Regions from separate parts of the Methylophilus sp. DMC18 genome, predicted to be linked through region 2. Evidence: predicted binding sites of a transcription regulator. Region 2 holds the regulator's gene; each other region holds the start of a gene.
The links. The regulator sigma-54, encoded in region 2, starts transcription at its own class of promoters, with help from an activator protein. The targets are predictions, from matches to a motif close to TGGCACNNTTCCTGCT.

Region 1: glnA (type I glutamate--ammonia ligase) is a predicted target of sigma-54. The motif match lies at 2,973-2,988, and genes of this name have one in related genera.
Region 3: ACT53G_RS11450 (transglutaminase family protein) is a predicted target of sigma-54. The motif match lies at 1,446-1,461, and genes of this name have one in related genera.

Annotation. Positions count from the first base shown of each region.
Region 1 covers NZ_JBQUZE010000004.1:54,284-62,184, reverse strand. Annotated here, with positions in the region: gene glnL (nitrogen regulation protein NR(II)) at 1-663, opposite strand, end outside; gene ACT53G_RS10245 (DUF4124 domain-containing protein) at 773-1,264, opposite strand; gene glnA (type I glutamate--ammonia ligase) at 1,391-2,800, opposite strand; gene ACT53G_RS10235 (rhodanese-like domain-containing protein) at 3,167-3,616, shown strand; gene aroE (shikimate dehydrogenase) at 3,628-4,446, shown strand; gene mtgA (monofunctional biosynthetic peptidoglycan transglycosylase) at 4,460-5,146, shown strand; gene ACT53G_RS10220 (Lrp/AsnC family transcriptional regulator) at 5,391-5,669, opposite strand; gene ACT53G_RS10215 (flavin-containing monooxygenase) at 5,721-7,235, opposite strand; gene ACT53G_RS10210 (dienelactone hydrolase family protein) at 7,507-7,901, shown strand, end outside.
Region 2 covers NZ_JBQUZE010000007.1:5,766-13,666, forward strand. Annotated here, with positions in the region: gene lptB (LPS export ABC transporter ATP-binding protein) at 7-750, shown strand; gene ACT53G_RS14080 (RNA polymerase factor sigma-54) at 757-2,301, shown strand; gene tyrS (tyrosine--tRNA ligase) at 2,347-3,585, opposite strand; gene ACT53G_RS14090 (anhydro-N-acetylmuramic acid kinase) at 3,710-4,837, shown strand; gene gltA (citrate synthase) at 5,021-6,310, shown strand; gene erpA (iron-sulfur cluster insertion protein ErpA) at 6,390-6,746, opposite strand; gene ACT53G_RS14105 (bactofilin family protein) at 6,813-7,220, opposite strand; gene ACT53G_RS14110 (hypothetical protein) at 7,286-7,648, opposite strand; gene argC (N-acetyl-gamma-glutamyl-phosphate reductase) at 7,648-7,901, opposite strand, start outside.
Region 3 covers NZ_JBQUZE010000004.1:309,759-317,659, reverse strand. Annotated here, with positions in the region: gene ACT53G_RS11450 (transglutaminase family protein) at 1-1,406, opposite strand, end outside; gene ACT53G_RS11445 (SPFH domain-containing protein) at 1,514-2,359, opposite strand; gene ACT53G_RS11440 (NfeD family protein) at 2,387-2,833, opposite strand; gene ACT53G_RS11435 (FAD-binding domain-containing protein) at 2,916-4,196, shown strand; gene ACT53G_RS11430 (esterase-like activity of phytase family protein) at 4,242-5,753, opposite strand; gene ACT53G_RS11425 (valine--tRNA ligase) at 5,880-7,901, shown strand, end outside.

The sequences.
Region 1 (7,901 bases), on a different contig from region 2:
GGATTCCGCCAGTAACAGGCTGCGTACGCGTTCCAGCACTTCATGAATGTTGGTGGGCTCATATTTTGGCACGCGATGAGGTGCCAGCAGTCTGTCCATGAGGCTATGTAGTCTGTCAGCCTCTTTGATAATCACCTGGGTATATTCTTTTAGGCTGGGTTGTGGCAACTCAAACTCAAGCAATTGTGCCGCACCACGCAAGCCGCCTAGCGGGTTGCGAATTTCATGCGCCAGATTCCTGAGTAATTCAGAGTTGGCTTGCTGCTGTATCAACATGCGCTCTTCACGCGCAATACGCAATTGCTGATCCATTTGCACAAACTCCAGAATCAGCATGTCTTCCGGCGTTTGGTTGAACGCGGCTGAAATAGGGGTGGCTGTGCAGGTCACGGCCGTTGTATGGCCGCGTTGGGTGGTCAGTGCAAACTCATGCTCACGATATGGGCTCTGTGTTTCAATGGCGTTGGTCACGGCCATTTGCAAAATTTCGCAATTCACAAACACGTCATGGATATGCGCCCCTTGAATCTGGTTGGCACTAAATGCAAACAGAATCTCGGCGCTGGAGTTTGCGTAAGTAACTTCTAGTTGGTTATTAAGCAAAATGACTGCCGTGGCAATATGCTCTAAACCACTAAAGCCGTTGGGAGATTTCTGTACCATGTCCTGAGCTTGTTAAAAAGAGTGAATCACGCCCTGTTTTAAAGCAAAACCCAAGCCAATTCTTGTGCACAACGCAAAAATGATTGAGAAAACTCCCAAAATGGTGCATTTAAAGATTGAGCTCTTTATTTAACAGCTCGATATTACGCTCATGCGCCTGAATTTCGGCCTCAATGACGCGCAGCTTTTCCTCATATTTGGCGACGTTTCTAAACGTTTTGCCATTCGCGCCTCTGTAGACTTCTGGCGTGTTCTGGGCTTCTTCATATAACAGGCGAGCATTCTCAAGTGCTTGTTTTTCTTGAGAAAGCTCGTTCATTAATAGCTCTCGCCGCTTTTGGTCGCGTTGATTTTGTGTCTGATTATCGACTTTGGGAAAATCGGCCGGAGAGGGTGTTCTGACATTGGCTTTTTTCTCCCTGGCAGGGGGTGGAGGCTCTGCGGTTCTGGGCCCACTAATAATGAGCTCTGCCTTGCTTTTGCCTTCGGGTTTGATATTGGTATAGGTGGTGACGCCGTTACTGTCGGTATATTTGTAGATATCTGCCCAGCTTTGGTTGCACATGAGCGCGAAGGTGCAAATGTAAAAAAGTCTTTTCATGGCAATAGTTTAGAGTAGATCGTTGAGGGTATCAACGTCTGCTCGCCTAAAAACGTTGACGAAACAGCGCGCACATAAAAAAACAGGGCAGCCTGGGCTGCCCTGTTTTAGTGCGTGCTCTTGTGATTAGCAAGAGTAGTACAGACCAAATTCCACTGGGTGTGGTGTTTGGCGCAGTTTAGTGACTTCTTCCATTTTCAATGCAATGTATGCATCAATCCAGTCGTCTGAGAAAACGCCGCCGCGTGTTAAGAACTCGCGGTCTTTATCCAGATACTCCAATGCTTGTTCCAGAGATGAACATACCGTTGGGATCAATGCATCTTCTTCTGGTGGCAGATGGTACAAGTCTTTAGTCGCTGGTTCACCTGGGTGAATCTTGTTCTGAACGCCATCCAGACCAGCCATCAACAGGGCTGAGAAAGCCAAGTATGGGTTAGCAATCGGGTCTGGGAAGCGAGCTTCAACACGACGGGCTTTATCAGAATGCACGAACGGAATACGAATCGCAGCAGAACGGTTTTTAGCGGAGTAAGCCAGTTTGACTGGTGCTTCGTAATGCGGTACCAAGCGCTTGTAGGAGTTAGTACCTGGGTTGGTAATCGCATTCAGTGCGCGCGCATGCTTGATGATGCCGCCGATGTAGTACAGAGCGAAATCGCTCAGGCCAGCATAACCATTGCCTGCAAACAGGTTTTTACCATCTTTCCAAACGGATTGGTGAACGTGCATACCAGAGCCGTTATCGCCAAACATTGGTTTTGGCATAAATGTGGCTGTTTTACCATAAGCATGGGCTGTGTTAGTCACTACGTATTTCAGGATTTGTGTCCAGTCAGCACGTTGTACCAAGGTCGCAAACTTAGTACCGATTTCACATTGACCGGCTGTTGCCACTTCGTGGTGGTGCACTTCAACAGGCACACCCAGTTCTTCCAAAGTCATGACCATGGCAGAGCGGATGTCGTGCAATGAATCGACAGGAGGCACTGGGAAGTAGCCGCCTTTAACGCCTGGACGGTGGCCAGTGTTGCCGCCCTCGAATTTTTCACCTGAGGACCAAGCGGCCTCTTCGGAGTTGATTTTCACAAAGCTACCACCCATGGTGGCATCCCATTGTACGCTGTCAAAAATGAAGAACTCTGGCTCTGGACCAAAATAAGCAGTGTCACCCAGGCCGCTGGATTTCAGGTAGGCTTCAGCGCGCTTAGCCAGGCTACGTGGGTCACGGTCATAGCCTTTGCCATCGGTAGGGTCTACCACGTCACAGGTCAGAACCAGGGTTGGTTCGTCAAAAAATGGATCGATGAATGCGGTGCTTGCATCAGGCATCAATTGCATGTCAGAGGCTTGAATGCCTTTCCAGCCAGCAATGGAAGAACCATCAAAGGCGTGACCTTCGGTAAATTTATCTTCGTCGAAGGCAGACACTGGCACGGTCACGTGCTGCTCTTTACCTCTGGTGTCGGTAAAACGGAAATCAACAAATTTGATGTCGTTTTCCGCAACCAGTTTCATTACGTTTGCAACGGACATTACATTCTCCTCAGTGATCAAGATCTAAAATGATTCAACTTGCGCACGCAAAAAAGGGACATGTTGCGGATGTCCCGGAACGTGAGCAAATATAAAAACACAAACTAGCAAAACAAATAGATATGTGGAATTTTTGGTTTACGAATTCCATTGAATCTTAGGATGTAATAGTAGCAGGAAGCATGCCACCCAAAAACAGGCATTTTGCATGGATATGAGATATCTAACATAAAAAAGCAAAATCAATGCGCACCAAAAAGGTGCTCAACAACAAATTGAGCACAAAAATGGTGCTCCATGCGCTTGCGTGACTTTCACAGGTATACTCGCGGTTTGACTAGCTTATTAAAAGAACGAAGGTGTCCTTTGGAAAGTGTTGAGAAAATCTTGCAACAAGCCGCTCAGCGTGCTCAGCAAAATGGTTTGCCGTATGCCGGCGCGATGACGCCCCAGGAGGCGTATGCGCTGATTAGCCAAGATCAAAATGCGGTGTTGGTGGATGTGCGCTCACGTGCCGAGTTGGAGTTGGTTGGGCGCGTGCCGATGGCGGCCCATCTGGAATGGGCGTTTTATCCAGGCATGATTGCCAATCCTGAGTTTGCCGATCAGCTACAGGCGCTGGTTGATCCTGCGCGCACCGTCGTATTTATGTGCCGCACGGGTGGCCGCAGCCATAATGCCGCCTTGCTGGCACAAAAACTTGGATATGCCAATGCCTATAACATGCTCGAAGGCTTTGAAGGCGAAGCGAATGAGGCCAAGCAAAGAACCCTGATCAATGGCTGGAAACATGCAGGCTTGCCCTGGTCCAACTAGGTGATCTTGCTATGTCGGTTGAAAAATACGCAGTCATTGGCCACCCGATAGCACATAGCAAATCGCCGTTGATTCACCAGGCATTTGCGCTGCAATTTGGCAAGACGATTGTTTACGAAAAGGTGTTGGCACCTCTGGATGGCTTTGCGTCCACGGTGCAGCAATTGCAGCAGCAAGGGTATGTGGGTGCAAATGTCACGGTGCCATTCAAATTTGAAGCCTATGACTTAAGCCAGACTTTATCTGAACGCGCGCAGGCGGCTGGGGCAGTGAACACCCTCAGTTTTGGCCAAACGCAAATTCAGGGCGACAATACTGATGGCTGTGGGCTGGTCAATGACATTCTCAAACATCACCAGACGGCCCTGGCCGCAAAAAAAATCTTGTTGCTGGGCGCAGGCGGCGCTGCGCAAGGCGTGATGCTGCCGTTGATTGCACAAGGCCCGGCGCAATTGACCATTGCTAACCGCACACAGGACAAGGCGCAAGCCATGCTGGATAAGTTTGCGGACGCGGGGGGGCAATGTGGCGTCTTGCTGGCCGTGACCACGTTTGCAGCACTCACCGAGACCTATGATGTGGTCATTAATGCCACTTCTGCAGGATTGACTGAAACGCCATTACAGCTTTCATCGCATGTCTTTGGCACGCATACCCTGGCTTACGACATGATGTACGGCCGGGAGACGCCGTTTATGCAGCAGGCGCGTACCGCCGGTGCGCAGGTGGCAGACGGATTGGGCATGCTCATCGAGCAGGCGGCGGAAGCGTTTTTTATCTGGCATGGATTGCGTCCTGACACGGCCACAGTGATTCAGACATTCCGCTAATCCTCTTTCAGTCATGAAACAAAGCATCAAGCTGTTTTTCGTCCTGTTTTTGCTCTGGGTACTGTTGTATCAGGTCTGGATACTCGCCCATATTTTGTGGTGGGTAGATCACAACCCAGACGCCACTGCCTTCATGCAGGCGCGGCTAGAAGTGATGCAAGAAAGCCATCCCGAAGCCACCATACAGCAGCAGTGGGTGCCTTACGCCAAGATCAGCAACCATTTAAAACGCGCAGTGATTGCGGCGGAAGATAGCAAATTTGTTGACCATGAAGGCTTTGACTGGGTCGGGATCGAAACCGCTTTTGAGAAAAACCTCAAGAAGGGCAAAATCGTCGCTGGCGGCTCCACCATTAGCCAGCAACTGGCCAAGAATTTGTTTTTATCCGGGCATCGCACGCCCTGGCGCAAAGCACAAGAAGCGGTGATTACCTTTATGCTGGAAAAGCTCATGACCAAGCGCCGGATTCTGGAAATCTACCTGAACGTGATTGAGTGGGGCGAGGGCGTGTTCGGGGCGCAAGCGGCGGCCAAGCATTACTTTCACGCTTCGGCCGCCAGTCTGGCACCCGCCCAAGCGGCGCGCTTGGCGGCCATGATTCCTAACCCGCGTTTTTATGATCTGCACCGCAGTACCCGCTATTTAAATCGCCACACCGCTACCATTCAGGCGCGCATGCGATTGGTCAAAATACCCTGATTTTACGGGCTTGATTTAGGCATGAACGTGAAACACGCCTGCATACAATGTTTGCTATCAATGGATTTGATACATCATTTCCATCGGCGGTGTATGCAGATGCATCGTCAGGCAGGTTGCATGTTGACCTTAGCCTTTGACAGCGAGATGTTTTACAAGGGTGTGAGGTAACGGCCAGGTAACTGGCCGTATTTTTTTGACCGCATCCACGCTTGCCTCACCAAACTTGAGTTGGTGGCCGGTATTAACTGGACCCGATATCAAACATGGCGTCCAGATCCTGTTTGCGGTACGTGCGCAGTGATAGCATGGTTTCGGTTCTCACAATGCCGCTGATGGCAGCCAGTTGATGGGTCACCAGTGCAGAGAGCGCCTCGGGCCCGGTGACTTGTATGACGGCCACCAGGTCATATTGACCACTCACTGAGTAGACTTCTGTCACTTGCGCTAATGATGCCAGGGTTTCCGCCACCGTCGCCATTTGTTGGCGCTCAGCGTTCACCAGCATAATACACGTCATCATAAGACACTCCTTTTCAAGACCTCCGCCTGTGAGCGGCGGAGGCTAAGCCTTTCAAACGGTTTTGGTCTGTACCGGCATTTTCTGCGCGGCGTTGGGTTGATGGCGCTGCAGCAGGGCCTTGTGCAAATACTGAAAATCCGCCGGATCAATTGGTAAAAACCACTGCTTGAAGCGGGTCGCGACGCCCAGCGGCAGGCGCATGTCCGATAACAGCTCGTCAATATGATGCAGTGAGAACGGAATGATATTGGTGCCTTTGGAGTGTTTGCCTTCTGTACGCGCTTCCATCCATGCCAGACGTTCTTTGATCGTGCTGCGTTGTGCTTCTGAGGTCGGCAACTTCATCTTTCCACCAATCCAGTCGGCCAGCCAGTAAGCGCCTACTTCGGCATTCAGTTGGCTAAAGAATGAAGAGTTATAACCATTAAACGCCAGACCTGGCATGCCAACCGGTGCCATCGACCGGTACAGCACAAAATTACCTTCCGCATCGGTCACATGTTTCATCACGTCATCGTTCAAAAAAGGCACACGCTGATGCCAGCCTGTCCCGCAAATCACAATGTCGGCAGGCAAACGGCGGCCATCGGTTAAATGTGCATAACGCACGCCATGCTCAATGCTAAAGCCTGTGATGCTGTTTTGTTTGGCAACGTCAATATGACCCGCTTCCACGCTTTCAAAGAAACCTTCGGTGACCAGGCTGACGGTACTGCGCGCAATCGATTCTAGTGGCTGGTCAGGCTTGAGGCCCAGTTTTTCGAGGCGGCATTGGCGGTTGATGACCCACTGCACCTGATTCAGCATGCTGTTACGGATTGGTTTGCCGATGCCGTGCAAAAAGCGCTCTATGCCTTTAAGGCGGATATATTTAAACAAGCCTTCACCCATGCGCGTCAAAAACAGGTATTTGTAATTGAGCACATTCATGAGTCGTTTGGGCACTTTCCAGATCAAATGTCTGGCCACCACCGTGGTGCTCGCCGCTTGCTGGCAAACCGCTTGTGCGACATCGGTAGAAGATTTTCCGTAGCCGACAATCAGCACATGTTTGCCTTTGGCATCTGCAAGCTCCTTGAACTCGCTGGTGTGGCAAATACGGCCACCTGCGGCGGTAAATTCGGCTGCACCCGGATAGTCCGGGATCATGGGCTGCGAAAAAATTCCGTTACAGACAATTAAAAAATCAAAATGTCGCGTTTCCTCTGCTTTGCCTTCGGTCTTAACGGTGAGCTGCCAGCCTTGACCAACCGGTGTGGCCAATTTCACTTCGGTATTCAAGCTGATCAGGTGTGCAAAATTGAACTGCTTGGTATAGGCATCCAGATAGTGCTGCACCTGCTCGCCACTCGGCCACTCAGGATAATGCTTGGGATAGGGGAAATCTGAAAAGGCATAGGTGGACTTCACATTTTGTGTGGTCAGGTTAGGGTAGCGTCTGGAGGCGCTCCAAACCCCGCCGACATCAGCCTCCTTCTCAAACACCGTGACCTGGTGACCAAATGCAGTCAGCACTTTTGCTGTACTCAAACCGGCAAACCCGGCACCCACAATCGCAATATTCATACGGTTTCCTTTGCGCTGAAAAAATCATACAGGGCCTATCCCTGTATCGTCGGGTGCAGTATTGAGCGAGCAAAGTTTGCCGACTATCCAGAAACTGCCTGCACTATCCGCGTTCGGCAACAACTTGCATGCGTGCTGCATTTGGCTGCGCAATGCGGATAGTGGCTGCACGGAGCGGATAGCCCCGCCGTCTGCGCTGCGAGAAAGTAGCAACCACAACGAAGGTGATCACTTGCCTTCCCACCCTTCAACCGAGCAAGCGAGACGAAAAATGGGACAAATGATAGAAATCAGCGCGCAATTCCCGGCCTTTAAAGGCTATCTGGCCCTGCCAGCCACCGGCAGCGGGCCGGGCCTGGTGTTGTGCCAGGAAATTTTTGGCGTGAATGCCAATATGCAGGCCATTGCCGACCTGTATGCCGAAGAGGGTTATATGGTGCTGGTGCCAGATTTGTACTGGCGGCTGCAGCCTGGTATTACCCTGACCGATGCAGCCGAGGATATGCCGGCTGCGTTGGGCTATTACCAGCGGTTTGATGAGGCGACCGGCATGCAGGATGTCCAATTGGCCATTAGCTGTTTGCGTGGCATGGCAGGGGCCAGTGGCAAGGTGGGGGTGCTGGGCTATTGCCTGGGCGGCAAGCTGGCTTATCTGGCAGCCAGTCA
Region 2 (7,901 bases):
ATAAAGATGGAAACCATGGCAGCAGATCAGAACCATTTGCAGGTCAACCGCCTGAAAAAAACCTATCAGGGCCGTACCGTCGTCAAAAACACGACGCTTGAGTTACGCAGTGGCGAAGTGATCGGCTTGCTGGGTCCCAACGGGGCAGGCAAAACCACCAGCTTTTACATGATTGTCGGGTTGGTTGCGCTGGATGAAGGCAACATTACGCTGAATGGCGCCGACGTGAGCCGCGCGCCCATGCATGAGCGCGCGCGCATGGGCCTGGCTTATCTGCCCCAAGAAGCATCCATTTTTCGCAAGCTCAGCGTAACCGACAACATCCTCGCCATTCTTGAAACCCGTCCCTATACGGAAGAGCAGCGTGAGGCGAGGCTTGAGTCCTTGCTGGATCAATTGCATATCCAGCACATCCGCAACAGTCAGGCCGTCAGCTTGTCTGGTGGCGAACGTCGACGCGTTGAAATTGCGCGCTGCCTGGCCACTGACCCTAAATTTATTTTGCTGGATGAACCGTTCGCCGGGATTGATCCGATTGCGGTGATCGAAATCCAGAAAATCATCCGCTACCTGAGCAGTCAGAATATTGGTATTTTAATCACCGACCACAATGTGCGCGAAACGCTGGATATCTGTGACCGCGCTTATATTGTCAATGAAGGCGCTGTGTTTGCAGCAGGCACGCCCGATGAAATCATTCAGAACGAAGGTGTGCGTGAAGTGTATCTGGGCAAGAATTTTAGGCTGTAATCCGTCATGAAACAGAACCTGCAATTACGTATTTCGCAAAATCTGGCGCTGACGCCGCAGCTGCAGCAATCGATCCGTTTGCTGCAACTTTCCACGCTGGAACTGAACCAGGAACTGGAAACCATCCTGCAGGAAAACCCGTTACTGGAAATGTCAGACGGTGAAGAAGGCGAGTTTGAAGATAACACACCGCCTCCCCCCACTGTAGAAGCTGAGCCGACAGATGCCAGCTCGTTTGACATGGCAACACAGCAAGAGATCACCGCACCGGCAGAAAGTCTGCGTGAAGACTTGCACGATGAGCTGGGCGGGAGCGAGAGCGACCTGCCCAATTTAAACGAGGAATTCACGCCGCCAGAGTTTGAAGATGATTATGAAGAGTTTGGCAGCACCAGCAACTGGGACGAAGCCGGACGCAATCATCAGGAAGACGAAGACAGTGACTTTTCCAGACAGGAAACCACCAGCATCAGTTTGCGCGAGCATCTGATTGACCAGATACAACTGGCACATTTGTCGCAACGAGACATGAGCCTGGTCAAACTGCTACTGGATAGCATCACTGATGATGGCTATCTGGAGCAAGATCTGCAGGAGATTGTAGAGCACTTGCCGCTCGAACTTGAGGTCGAGCTGCTGGAACTGGAAACCGCCCTCAAGCTGATCCAGAATCTGGACCCTGTAGGCGTTGGTGCGCGCGATTTACGCGAGTGCCTGCTCTTGCAACTGACGCGTTTGCCGCAAGAAACGCCACACTTGCAAACTGCCATTGCCATTGCCAAAGACCACCTGGCGCTGCTGGCCAACAAAGACTTTGTCAAACTGCGCAAGGTGCTTGGTTGCGATGAAGCGGTACTCAAGGCGGCGCAGCACCTGATCCGCCAGCAAAACCCCAGACCCGGCAGCGAGTTTTCCAGCTTTAGTCACGATCACTTTATCCAGCACGATGTGGTGGTTAAAAAAATCAAGGGCATTTGGGTCGCCTCCTTAAATGATGGCGTGATCCCCAAACTGCGCATCAACCAGATGTATGCGGACATCCTCAAGCGCAACCGCGAGAGTTCAGGCCAATACCTGCAAAGCCAGATGCAGGAAGCCAAGTGGATGATTAAAAATATCCAGCAGCGCTTCTCGACCATTTTGCGCGTGTCACAAGCCATTGTAGATCGCCAGCGCAACTTCTTTGAACATGGTGAAATTGCCATGCGGCCACTGGTGCTGCGTGAAATCGCCGAAGAACTCGACTTGCATGAAAGCACAGTTTCCCGCGTCACCACACATAAGTATATGCTCACACCGCGTGGCGTCTATGAACTCAAATACTTCTTTGGCAGCTCGGTGGCCACAGATGCAGGCGGCTCCTGCTCTGCCACCGCTATCCGCGCCTTGATCAAGCAAATGGTGGCCGAAGAAAACCCGAAAAAGCCTTTGTCGGACAACCAGATCACCGACACACTGGCACAACAAGGTATCGTCGTTGCCCGCCGTACCATAGCCAAATATCGCGAGTCCCTGAATATTCCGCCCGCGAACTTGCGCAAAACGCTCTAAACAAAAAAGGCCGCAGATGCGGCCTTTTTTGTTTCTCAGCTCAAATCACCTGATTGTGATCTTGGCAAATTTACGTTTACCCACCTGGGCGATCACTGTCACACCTTTAGTCAAAGGCAGATTCTTATCATCCACCTTGACGCTGTCGAGCTTGACGCCGCCTTGCTGCACTGCGCGCATGGCTTCACTGGTGCTTTCAACCAAGCCCGCCTGTTTTAACAATTGGCTAATGCCGATGCTCTCGCCTTCAATGGTCACTTCAACTTCGGGCACGTCATCCGGGATGCCGCCTTTGGCACGGGTCTGGAAGTCCTGCAAGGCTTTTTCAGCCGCGGCTTGACCATGGAAACGCGCCACAATTTCTTGGGCAAAGCCGACCTTGATATTGCGGGGATTTTCACCGCTGGCGACTTGCGCCTTCCATTCGGCAATGGTTTCCAGCGTCGCAAAAGACAGCAAATCAATATAGCGCCACATCAGTTCATCTGAAATCGACATGATCTTGGCAAAAATAGTCTCTGGCGCCTCGCTAATGCCAATGTAGTTACCGAGTGATTTAGACATTTTATTGACGCCATCCAACCCTTCCAGCAGCGGCATCATCAGCACACATTGCTGCGACTGGCCGGCCTGCTTTTGCAACTCACGCCCCATGAGCAGGTTAAACTTCTGGTCGGTACCACCGAGCTCAAGATCCGCTTGCAGGGCGACCGAATCATATCCTTGCAGTAACGGGTACAGAAACTCGTGAATCGCAATCGGTTGATTACCCTTGAAGCGTTTGGAGAAGTCATCGCGCTCCAGCATGCGGGCCACGGTATGGCTGGCAGCCAGTTTAATCATCCCCGCCGCGCCAAGTTCACTTAACCAGTTGGAGTTAAAGACAATTTCGGTTTTGGCAGGATCAAGAATCTTGAAGACTTGTGCGGCATAGGTATCGGCGTTGGCCTTGACCTGCTCCACGGTTAAGGGTGGACGGGTGGCGCTTTTGCCAGTCGGGTCACCAATCATGCCGGTAAAGTCACCGATCAGGAATAAAATCTGATGGCCCAGATCCTGCAACTGGCGCAATTTATTAATGAGGACGGTATGACCCAGGTGCAAGTCGGGCGCGGTAGGGTCAAAGCCTGCTTTCACACGTAACGGCTTGCCTGTTTTCAGTTTCTCGACCAGCTCCTGCTCGATCAGTAACTCATCTGCGCCACGCTTGATAATGGCCAACGCCTTGGCAATTTCTGGGCTCAATGCTGGCACTTCAGATGAGGGTTGTTTGGTATCGGTCATGCGGGTATCCGTCAAATACAACGATGCGCACTGATGGCACCGTCTCAAATAAGTAAAACAGCTATTTTAACGTAATCCCATGCATTTCTGTAAGCGCGGCTGGAGCAGTGTTAAAATGACACCCATGCAAGTTTCTGCCGATCGCTCCCAGCCACGTTTGTTTATTGGACTGATGTCCGGTACCAGCCTGGACGGGGTGGATGCCGTGCTCACCTCGCAACGGGGCGAGCAACTGACACAAACGGCCACCTATTTTCTGCCCTACCCTGACGCGCTTAAACAGCGCCTACTGGCCTTGCACACGCCCGCCAATAACGAGTTACACGAGGCCGCAGTGGTTGCTAACCAGCTCGCAGAACTCTACGCGCAAGCCGTCAAGCAACTGCTTAAGCTCGCCGACATCCGTGCCGAGGCCGTGACAGCCATCGGTTGCCATGGCCAGACCATCCGGCACTGTCCGACACTGGCAGAGGGCATGGCATACACCATACAATTGGGCAACCATGCCCGCTTGGCAGAATTAACAGGGATCACGGTCATTGGCGACTTCAGAAGTCGCGATATTGCCGCTGGCGGCCAAGGTGCACCGTTAGTGCCGGCCTTTCACCAGGCGGTGTTTACGAGTGCAGACAGGCATCGCGTCGTCATTAATATCGGCGGCATTGCCAACTTGAGTGATCTGCCAGCACACGGACAAGTCACAGGCTTTGACTCGGGACCCGGCAACCTGCTCATGGATGCCTGGACGCAGCAACACACAGGCCAGCCCTATGATGCGGGCGGGCACTGGGCAGCGGGCGGGAAAATTAATCCAGACTTGCTCAATGCCATGTTGGCCGATCCTTATTTTGCACTGGCCGCGCCCAAAAGTACGGGACGTGACCTGTTTAACGACACCTGGTTAATGCAACTGCTGCATCAGTATCCCGACAGTGCACAAAATGTGGCGCGTACTTTGCTTGAGTTAACAGCAGTGAGCATCACCGATGCACTGACGCGATTCTGCCCAGGGGCTCAGGAAGTCTACGTCTGTGGGGGTGGTGCCCATAATCTGGCCTTGCTGAATAGACTGCAGGCGCTGTCTGGCCAGTCCATACAGCTGACGGATCAATTGGGCGTTGGCGTGGACTGGGTGGAAGCGGTCGCCTTTGCCTGGCTGGCGCAACGCTGTGTAGATCATTTGCCAGGCAATTTGGCCGCTGTCACCGGCGCGGCGGGGCCACGCATTCTGGGTGCCGTTTACCCCAACTAAGCACCGGCAACGACGCGTAGCAATGATTCCCAAAAGCAGTGCAAACGCACCAGTGACTTGATTACATCTGGTGCAGGCTTTTGATTGTTTTTTTAACTTTTCCGCGACAGTCACCGCACAAGCGGTGATAAAACAAAACGATTGCGTATAATTTAACCAACTTGATTAAAGACTGAGTACGTTATGGCTACCAAGGCGACCATTACATTTGACAACGATAGTAGCGCAATTGAGCTACCAGTATTAAAAGGCTCACTGGGCACGGATGTGATTGATATCCGCAGCCTGGGCAAACATGGTTATTTCACGTTTGATCCTGGCTTCATGTCTACCGCATCGTGTACATCTGGCATTACCTTTATTGATGGTGAAAAAGGGTTGCTTTACTACCGTGGCTATCCGATTGAGCAACTGGCCGAGAACTGTGACTTCCTTGAGGTCTCGCACCTGTTGCTGCACGGCGAACTGCCGGATAACAATCAACGTGAAGAATTCGTGAGCACCATCAGCGAACACACCATGTTGCACGACCAGATGAGCAATGTATTTCGTGGGTTCCGCCGCGATGCGCACCCGATGGCGGTCATGATCGCGGTCGTAGGCGCCATGGCGGCCTTCTATCCAGACAACAACAATGTGTCCGACCCGGAATCACGTAAAGTGGCTGCCATGCGTCTGCTGGCCAAAGTTCCCACCATTGCCGCCTGGAGCTATAAGTACAACATCGGCCAGCCATTCATGTATCCCAAAAACAAATTGGGCTACGCCGAAAACTTTATGCACATGATGTTCGCCACGCCCTGTGAAGACTATGTGCCCAACCCGATTCTGGCCCGTGCGTTTGAGCGGATTCTGATTCTGCACGCAGATCACGAGCAAAATGCTTCTACCTCTACCGTGCGTCTGGTCGGCTCCAGCGGCGCCAACCCGTTTGCCTGCATCGCAGCCGGCATCGCCTCGCTATGGGGCCCCTCACACGGTGGCGCCAACGAAGCCACACTTAACATGCTGGAAGAAATCGGCGACGTCAGCCGCATCGGCGAATTTATCAAACGAGCCAAAGACAAAACCGACAGCTTCCGCCTGATGGGCTTTGGTCACCGCGTTTATCGCAACATGGACCCCCGCGCTTCTATCATGCGAAAAACCTGCCATGAAGTGCTCAATGAACTGGGCCTGCACGATGACCCGATGTTCAAACTGGCGATGGAACTGGAAAAAATTGCGCTTGAGGACGAATACTTCGTTTCGCGCAAACTCTATCCAAACGTGGACTTCTACAGTGGCATCGTCATGCGCGCCATGGGCATCCCCAATTCGATGTTTACGGCGATTTTTGCCCTGGCCCGCACTGCAGGCTGGATTTCACAATGGTGTGAGATGAACGCCGACCCCGAACAGAAAATTGGCCGTCCTCGGCAATTGTATGTGGGGTCTGAGCGTCGGGAATTCGTGCCTTTGCATCAGCGTTAGTTTCGCGATGCAAATAGTGAAGAAATAAAAAAACGCCAGACATCATCTGGCGTTTTTTTATTTTGAGTTACGCTAGTTTTTAAACCGAGAATGAACTACCACATCCACAAGTGGTGGTCGCATTCGGGTTACGAATGACAAATTGTGAGCCTTGCAGGCTATCGGTATAGTCGATTTCTGCGCCCATGAGATACTGCAGGCTCATCGGGTCAATCAACAAGGTCACGCCGTCCTTGTCCACTTGGGTATCGTCGTCGTTCACTTCTTCTTCAAAGGTGAAGCCATACTGAAAGCCGGAACAACCACCACCGCTCACAAACACACGCAATTTCAGCTCTGGCGTACCTTCTTCATCAATCAGCTCTTTGACCTTTTTGGCAGCATTATCGGTAAATACCAAAGGACTAGGCATTTCAAGGGTGGCTTCTGTGGTCATCATAGACTCCTGTAAAATTCGTATTCAGTATATGGCGGTAATCCGCCGGATTTCAAGTGGCCGCGTTTAGCTGGCTTCTGTCGTTGATGTTTCTGTGGGGCTTGCTTCCGACTGCTCACCCAGATAAATCAGTTTTCCTTCAATCACTGCACCGGTGTGCATTTCGAGCGATTTGTAATACAGGTCGCCGATAATACGCGCCTTGCTTTGCAACTCGATAAAGACGGAAGACCGCACCGGCCCGCGTATCATGCCGTTCAGTACAATTTTGGAAGCCTCTACACTGCCGGTCACCGCCCCGTTTTCACTGATAATCAGTGTACTGGGATGGGTTTGCTTTTCAATCACATTACCAACGATCAAGCCATCTACTCTTAAGCCACCTGCAAACTGCATATTGCCATTTAACTGCGTTTCATGCCCGATCAGGGTATCAATGTGACTGTCAATTTGAACACTTTTCTTGAAAAACATGCGACTTCCTGTTCCGAATTTACTTAAATGGCAATCCTGATTGCGTCAGCGCTGCTCACACAGACTCAATGCTTGGTCATGTTCTTGTAAAAAACCAGCTCCTCTTTGAGCTTGATATTTTCGTCCTGCTGCGCAGTCAGTGTTTTGGCCAGGTTGTTGCTCGTTGCCAATTCCACCTGTAACTCACGCTGGGAAGCGATCAGTTTCTTCTGCAACTCTATATTTTCCGTCGTGACCTGGCGCAGGCGATGCCGAATATTTTCACTATCATCATCATGCAACACCCAGTAGGCCAATGCAAACCCAATCACCACATAGGAGACCGCCAATATCCCCTGAAAGTACCAGGGACGATGCGAGCGCACGGCCACCTGCTTGGCAGTCAGGCCAAAGTGATTCCTGAGTCTTCTGCGGATAGGCCTGATCATTATGGCAACAATGGCAACACTTGCAAACCAGCCTCAGGGGCCAGATTGAACATCAGGTTCATGTTCTGCACCGCTTGACCAGAGGCGCCTTTAACCAGGTTGTCCTGCACGACAATGATTGTGACATAATCATCCGCCTGTGGGTACACCGCCATCCTTAAAACATTCGATCCACGGACCGAGCGTGTCTCGGGAAGCGCACCGGCCGGCATCACATCGACAAAAGTCGACCCCTGGTAGCGTTGCTCATACA
Region 3 (7,901 bases), on a different contig from region 2:
AGATTCACCGGTAACTGCTGCTCTTGTTGCGCGAGACTCATCACGTCTTCATAAGCGGCAATCACACAAGCTTTGGGAAAGCCCAACATGTCAGCCAGATGCCGGGAAAAAGCTTCTGCCTGCGCTACGCCATAGCCGTCATTATGACCTTCGGCTGAAAACAGGCTGGCATCGCGCCACACCGGCTTGCCATCCGGGCGCCAGTAAATATTGATGGCCCAGCGCGGCAAAGGCTCACCGGGATACCACTTGCCCTGGCCATAATGCAAAAAGCCATCCGGGGCAAAGTGCGCTTTCAGACGCAAAGCCAGGTCACCGGCCAGCTGGCGCTTGTGATCTCCCAGTGCAAGAGTGTTCCATTGTGCGCCATCCATATCATCAATCGACACAAAAGTCGGTTCGCCGCCTTGCGTCAGCCGCACATCGTGCTTCTTGAGCTCAACATCCACCTTGTCACCCAGCTTGAGGATGGCCTGCCAGTCCGCTTCGCTGTAAGGCTTGGTCACGCGCGGGTCTTCGTGAATGCGCGTTACTGTCATCTCATGCGTGAACGTGACCTCGGCGATATCGGTAAAGCCAGTCACTGGCGCTGCCGAGGAAGGGATCGCCGTACACGCCAACGGAATATGCCCCTCTCCGGCCATCAGTCCAGAGGTAGGATCTAACCCAACCCATCCTGCGCCGGGAATAAACACCTCGGTCCAGGCATGCAAATCGGTAAAATCCTTGTCGGTGCCACTGGGGCCATCCAGCGCCGCAACGTCGGCCTTGAGCTGAATCAGGTAGCCGGAAACAAAGCGCGCGGCCAAGCCCAGGTGGCGCATGATTTGCACCAGCAACCAGGCGGAGTCCCGGCAAGACCCTGTGCGCTTCTGCAGAGACTCTTCCGGGGTTTGTATGCCCGGCTCCATGCGCACGGTATAGCCGATTTCAGCCTGCAAACGCTGATTGACGGCCACCAGAAAGTCGACAATGCCGACTTCGGGTTTGATCACGGCTTGCCGCATTTCCGTCATCCACGCCTGCAACAAGGGCCCGACCGGATCGGGCTGCAAATAGGCGGTCAGCTCGAACGCCTGCTGCGCAGTATAGTTAAAGGGGTAATGCTCGGCATATTTCTCGACAAAAAAATCAAACGGATTGATGACGGTCATATCTGCCACCAAATCGACCGTAAAGTCGAGCTCACGCACCATTTCGGGGAATACGTAACGGGCAATGTAGTTGCCGTAGGGGTCTTGCTGCCAGTTGATAAAATGCTGCTGAGGATTAACCGTCAGAGAATACGACAAAATCGGCGTGCGCGCGTGGGCAGCGGGCTTGAGGCGGACTTCGTGTGGCGAAAGATTGACCAGGCGGTCAAATTGATAGCGGGTGCGGTGATGTAAAGCGACGCGTATAGCCACTGCTGATCCTCAATAATATTATGATTTTAAGCAGTGTGATGCAGGAAATATGCCAGCCACGCCAAAACCCAGCGCGTGGCGGCAATTAAACGCTAACCCTGATCGACTTATTTGCTGCCGCCTACCAGATTTTTGACCGCACTCACCACATCGCCTGGCAACACCACAATTTTGCTATTGTTGGAGTCGGCCATTTTTTGCATTGATTGAATATAGCGGTCCCCCAGCAAAAAGGTGGCGGAGGTATTGTTTTCCTTGACCGCCTCGGCAATCATTTTAATCGCCGCCGCTGAGGCTTGGGCCCCCACCATTTGCGCCTCTGCGTCTTTACGCGCGGCTTCCAGGCGGGCTTCGGCATTCAAGATCAAAGACTGCTTGGCGCCTTCGGCTTCGGTCACCACAGCAACACGCTCCCGCTCGGCCGCTGCCTGGCGCTCCATCGCATCCTGCATATTGGCAGAGGGTTTGATGTCTTGAATCTCCACACTTTTCACGGTGAGACCCCAGTCCAGCGCCTCATCGGCAATCGCCTCTTTAAGCTCCGCCTTGATCCGGTCACGCGAGGTCAGCGCATGGTTCAGATCCATGCCACCGATGATCGAACGCAAACTGGTTTGCACCATATTGCGCATGGCTTCACGAAAATTTTCGATGCCGTAGACCGCACGCTCGATATTGGTCACCTTGATAAACGCCACCGCATTGGCCAGAATCACCGCGTTATCACGGGTGATCACCTCCTGCTCTGGGACATCGAGAATGATGTCTTTGGTGGTCACCTTGTAACTGACATTACTGAATACCGGGTTGATCACATTGAGGCCTGGCTTGAGAATGCCGGCAAATTTACCGAGCCGCTCGACCACCCATTCTTCGCCCTGCGGCACAATACGTACCCCTTTCACGATGGCGATCACTACCAGTACGATCACAATGACACTGACTTCGGTCATAACGACTCCCCTCAATAATTAAAACGATTAACCGTGGTGGGCAGGCGCCACACGCAGGCTGTTGCCTTCCACGGCGACAATGATTGCCGCTTGTTGCACAGCCATGGCCGTATCGGCATATGCCACCCATTCGCGGCTACCCAATACCCCTTGTGCAAACCGGATCTTGCCCGGTTGCATGGGAGAAATAGCCTCAATCACCACGCCTTCACGACCGATCTCCTCGCCCTGCGCCTGTCCAACCCGCAAGTCAGGCTTGCGTTTCTCCAGCTTGCGCATGATGGTCAAGGCCAGTGCCGCCAGCACGGCATAATTCAGGGCTTGTAAGGCCAATGACATCTCAGGCCAAAACAGAGTGAGCGCTGCCATTGCCAGTGCGGCAATGCCTAGCCATAACAAGTACAAGGTGCCGAGCAACATTTCCGAGCATAACAGCACCAGGCCCAATCCGCACCACCACCATCCTGTCTGCATAACCCGCCCCCCCAAACCACGATGAATAAACGACCACGAATCTTTGAGCGCATGGTATCACTACTTGTGTCAAAATGGGGGAATGACTCAACCGCCTGTCCGCCTTACGCTTGCGACTGACCGCCGGGAACGGCTGGCACAAATCCGCACCTGCTTTCCGCAGGCCAGCGGACCAGATTTGGACGACCGCTGGCAAGGCGGCCGCGTCACGGCATTGCAGCGACTGGCGACCATTGATGCCGATGCGTATCACCAGACCCGGAATCATCTGGATGGCGCAGCCACCCGGCTTTCGCCTTACTTGCGCCATGGCTGTCTGTCCTTGCAAGAGACGGTGAACAGCGTCCGCCAAAGCGCTGGCAAGCGCGGTGTCAAACTGATTGCCGAGCTCAGCTATCGCGACTACTTCAGGCAGGTCTGGTACCGTTTTGGTGAGGCAATCAAACAACCCATGGAGTCACCTAAAGTGGCCCTGGGTACACAACCCTTGCCTGACTTTATTGCGCAGGGATTCACCGGGCTGGTATGCATGGATGAAATTGTGCGTCAGCTGCGACAAGAGGGTTACGTACACAACCATGCCCGCATGTGGTTTGCAGCCTATGTATTGCACTGGTTAAAAGTAGACTGGCGCCAGGCGGCAGACTGGTTTGAACAAAACCTGCTGGATGGTGACCTAGCTTCCAATCACCTCTCATGGCAATGGATAGGCGCCAGCTTTAGCCATAAACCTTATTTCTTCAACAAAGAGAATATCGTCAAATTCGGCGGCGGACACTGGTGCCAGCAATGTCCTGTGCGTTGCCCGTTCGATGCCAGCTACGAAACATTGCATCAACAATTGTTTGGCGCCCCTCCGCCGCAAACAGGTGATGAGGCTGCTGCCAGCCACAGCGTGTATTTGCCTGTGGAAATAACAGCGCAGCATTTGCCCCTTCGTGACAACAGTGCTGTGGTTTGGCTTCATGACGAAATGTTATCGCCAGAGCATGCTCTACTAAAGAGTAAGGCCCCTCGCGTCTTTGCATTTGACCCTGCACTTTATGGGCAATGGCCCCTGAAACGCCTGCAATTCATGGCCGATTGCCTGAGCGAAATCCCAGAGACAGACATATGGCTTGGCAGCACAGCACAAGTACTGGCAAGCTATTCGCAGAGGCATATCATCAGCCAGAACACTCCGAACGCGCTGCTCAAAGCAGCGGCTGACGATGCACGACTTACTTGGCTACAAGAACCCAGCCTCTATGACACCCACTTCAGCGACCATGAGCTGATGCGGTTTAGCCGCTACTGGAAAAAAGTTGAGCCGCTGGTGTTTGCCAACGACGATGAACGATTTTCAAACGATCCAGCCGCATAAAAAAAGCCGCCTTGTAAAGGCGGCTTTTTACTCACAACAGCTCGATTAGCGCTGACGACGACGTTGCAACCAACCCATCAGGAACAGGCCAGAAATCAGCATCGAAACATTGGCTGGCTCAGGCACGGCACTGACGGACAATGCCTGGTTCACAAATTGACTGCCATTCAAGTCTGCATCGGTAAACTTGAACACAAAGAACTTGTTGTCCCCTGCGATGCCTGGCACAAAGTCATTATCATTGGCCACATACAGGGTGTGATACAGCACGCCACCCTCCATGATGTCCTCGCCAAAAGTCATGCCTTCGAGCTTGGCAGGAATGTTAGTATTGGTAATCCCGGCATTGATGAGCGCCGCTTTCAGGTCAAGGAACAAGCTTTTTTGCACAGCATAGCTCTGCAGGTTATTTTGGCCACTGATGCCAGCACCACTGTTCAATGAGCCAATATCTACCGCTTGGTCACCCACGACGCCATCGCCATTTGCATCATTCAGGTCGATTTTGTAGATACGTTTCACATCCGCCTTGGAACCATCACCCGCGCCCTTGCCATCACGCTCAAGCACAAAGAAGGTATGGTCATTGACCGCCAGAATCTCGCTACTGTTGTAGGTCTTGTTTTTATCAGAGAGGAAGTTGTCATAGACATACTGCTTGGTAGCACCCGTTTTCGTATCAATCGTCACGATACGGTTGGTACGACCACCATCGCCGCCATCCTGAATCAGCGGGCTTTGCTCAAAGCCAACCAGTGTTTTGCCATCAGGCGTAATGGCCAGGCCTTCCATGCCTTTGTTGGCCACACGGCCGCTGGTATTGCCACTGATTTCATTCGCACCCTGGCTGCTCAAATTTTGCGCAGTAAATGCAGAAGGCAAGTTGTAGACATTGGTTCTAGCGCCGGTCGCACGGTCAAACTGATAGACATAAGGGCCATATTCATCGCTGATATAAACGCTTTTGCCATCGTTAGAAACGCGGATGGCCTCTGGGTCGAAACGGCCATTATTCGAGTTGCTGGAGTTGGTGCCTGCCAAAAAGTTATCTGAACGGCCATTGAAATAATATTTACCTGCATTTACAGTCGCGCCACTGCCCAATGTGTAGTTTTGGCCGCCCGCGCTACCTGTACCAGCGGCGCCCGTGCCGTAGTTAAGCGGCGTATTGCTGTATAACAGCGTGGTGCCAGTCAAAGTCGGAGTCAGGCTATAACTGTAACTCGAACCATTGTAGGTTTGTTGCAAACTGAGATTCAGCGTTTGAAAGCGCGAAATGTAAGAAGTGGTATTGTCTACCAGCGGATTATACTCGGTAGCATTCGGGCCACGGTCTGGCAACGCCAGGAAAGTACTACCACCTGCCCAAGCCAGGCCAGAACCCATGCCACCCAATACATTCTGATGATCCACACCATTTTCCAACATGCCAGTGAAACTGGACAAGTCCGTGGTCCCGGACAAACTGCCCATCGCGATCAATGAAGGGGTTGCATTTGCCAAGGTAGGCAATGCCAGTGAAATCGCCACGGTCATGGCGGCTAGTTTAAAAGTCATGTCAAAACTCCAGAATTAAAAAATTTTGACTAAATTAATCGCTGACAGTGAATTTAATATGACAGGACTAGCGCGACATGGCGGCAAGCACCAGATCAACCAAGCGGCTGTGGTAAAATCACGCGCATGACTACTTCTACTCAAAACGCACAAACACCTCGCGAACTCGCTAAATCCTTTGATCCGAAAACCATTGAAAGCCAGTGGTATGCTTTTTGGGAAGGCAAAGGCTATTACGCCGCCGGCATGAACCCGGAGGTCAAAGATAATTTCTGCATTTTGCTGCCGCCACCCAACGTGACCGGCACGCTGCACATGGGCCACGGTTTTAACCAGACCATCATGGATGCGCTGAGCCGCTATCACCGTATGCGCGGGGATAACACCTTGTGGCAACCAGGCACCGACCACGCAGGCATTGCCACGCAGATTGTGGTCGAGCGCCAGCTCGATGCGCAAGGCGTGAGCCGCCACGACCTTGGCCGCGAAAAATTCCTCGAAAAAGTCTGGGAATGGAAAGAATACTCCGGCGGCACCATCACCAAACAAATGCGCCGCCTGGGCACATCGCCAGACTGGAGCCGTGAGCGTTTCACCATGGATGCCGGCCTCAACAAGGTCGTCACCGAAAGCTTTGTCCGTCTGTACAACGAAGGCCTGATTTACCGTGGCAAACGCCTGGTGAACTGGGATGTGAAACTGGGCACTGCCGTGTCTGACCTAGAAGTCGTTCAGGAAGAAGAAGACGGCTCGATGTGGCATATCAACTATCCGCTGGCGGATGGTTCCGGCCATTTAACCGTAGCGACCACCCGCCCAGAAACCATGCTGGGTGACGTGGCGGTGATGGTGCACCCTGAGGATGAGCGTTATGCGCATTTGATCGGCAAAAACGTGACTCTTCCGTTGTGCAACCGCGAAATTCCGATTATCGCGGATGATTACGTGGATAAGGAGTTTGGTACTGGCGTGGTCAAGGTCACGCCTGCACATGACTTTAATGACTATGCCGTTGGTCAGCGTCATGGATTAAAACCAATACAGGTAATTGACTTAACTGGACACATAATTACTGCAGACATTCATACTGGTCACGAGTCCAAATTTGATTATGTCGCTCCTCAAAGCGATGGTGGAAAAATGCTTCCTCCTCAAGACTTTATAGCAACTGCTGCTGATCTAGGTATTCCAAAGAATTACTGGGGTCTTGAGCGTTTTGCTGCCCGCAAACAAGTGGTTACCGACCTTGAGGCTGGCGGCTTTCTGGTGAAAGTTGAAAAACACAAATTGAAAGTGCCGCGGGGCGATCGTACCAATGTGGTGATTGAACCCATGCTCACCGACCAGTGGTTTGTGGCGATGAGCAAGCCGGGTAAAGACGGCAAAAGCATCACCGAAAAGGCGCTCGAAGTGGTGGCCAATGGCGAGATCAAGTTTTACCCGGAAAACTGGGTCAACACCTATAACCAGTGGCTGAACAATATTCAGGATTGGTGTATTTCTCGCCAGCTATGGTGGGGGCATCAAATACCGGCTTGGTATGGTGAAAACGGCGAAGTGTTTGTCGCGCATGATGAAGCAGAAGCTACCGAGATGGCGGCCAAAGCAGGTTACACCGGTAATTTAAAGCGCGATGATGACGTGTTAGATACCTGGTACTCCTCTGCCCTGTGGCCATTTTCCACCTTAGACTGGACCGGCGACGAGGCACTGGACGCGCAGAATCAGGCCTTGCAGCAATACCTGCCCTCCTCAGTACTGGTCACTGGTTTTGACATTATCTTTTTCTGGGTGGCGCGTATGGTCATGATGACCAAACACCTGACCGGCAAAATCCCGTTCAAGCATGTGTATGTGCACGGCCTGATCCGCGACGCCGAAGGCCAGAAAATGTCCAAGTCCAAGGGCAATGTGCTGGACCCGATTGATTTGATTGATGGCATTGATCTGGAATCGCTGCTGAAAAAACGCACCACCGGCCTGATGAACCCGAAAGATGCGGAAAAAATCGAGAAACGTACCCGCAAGGAATTCCCGGAAGGCATTGCAGCGTATGGTACGGATGCTTTAAGGTTTACTTTTGCCAGCCTGGCTTCACCCGGCCGTGACATCAAGTTTGACCTGCAACGTTGTGAAGGTTACCGTAAC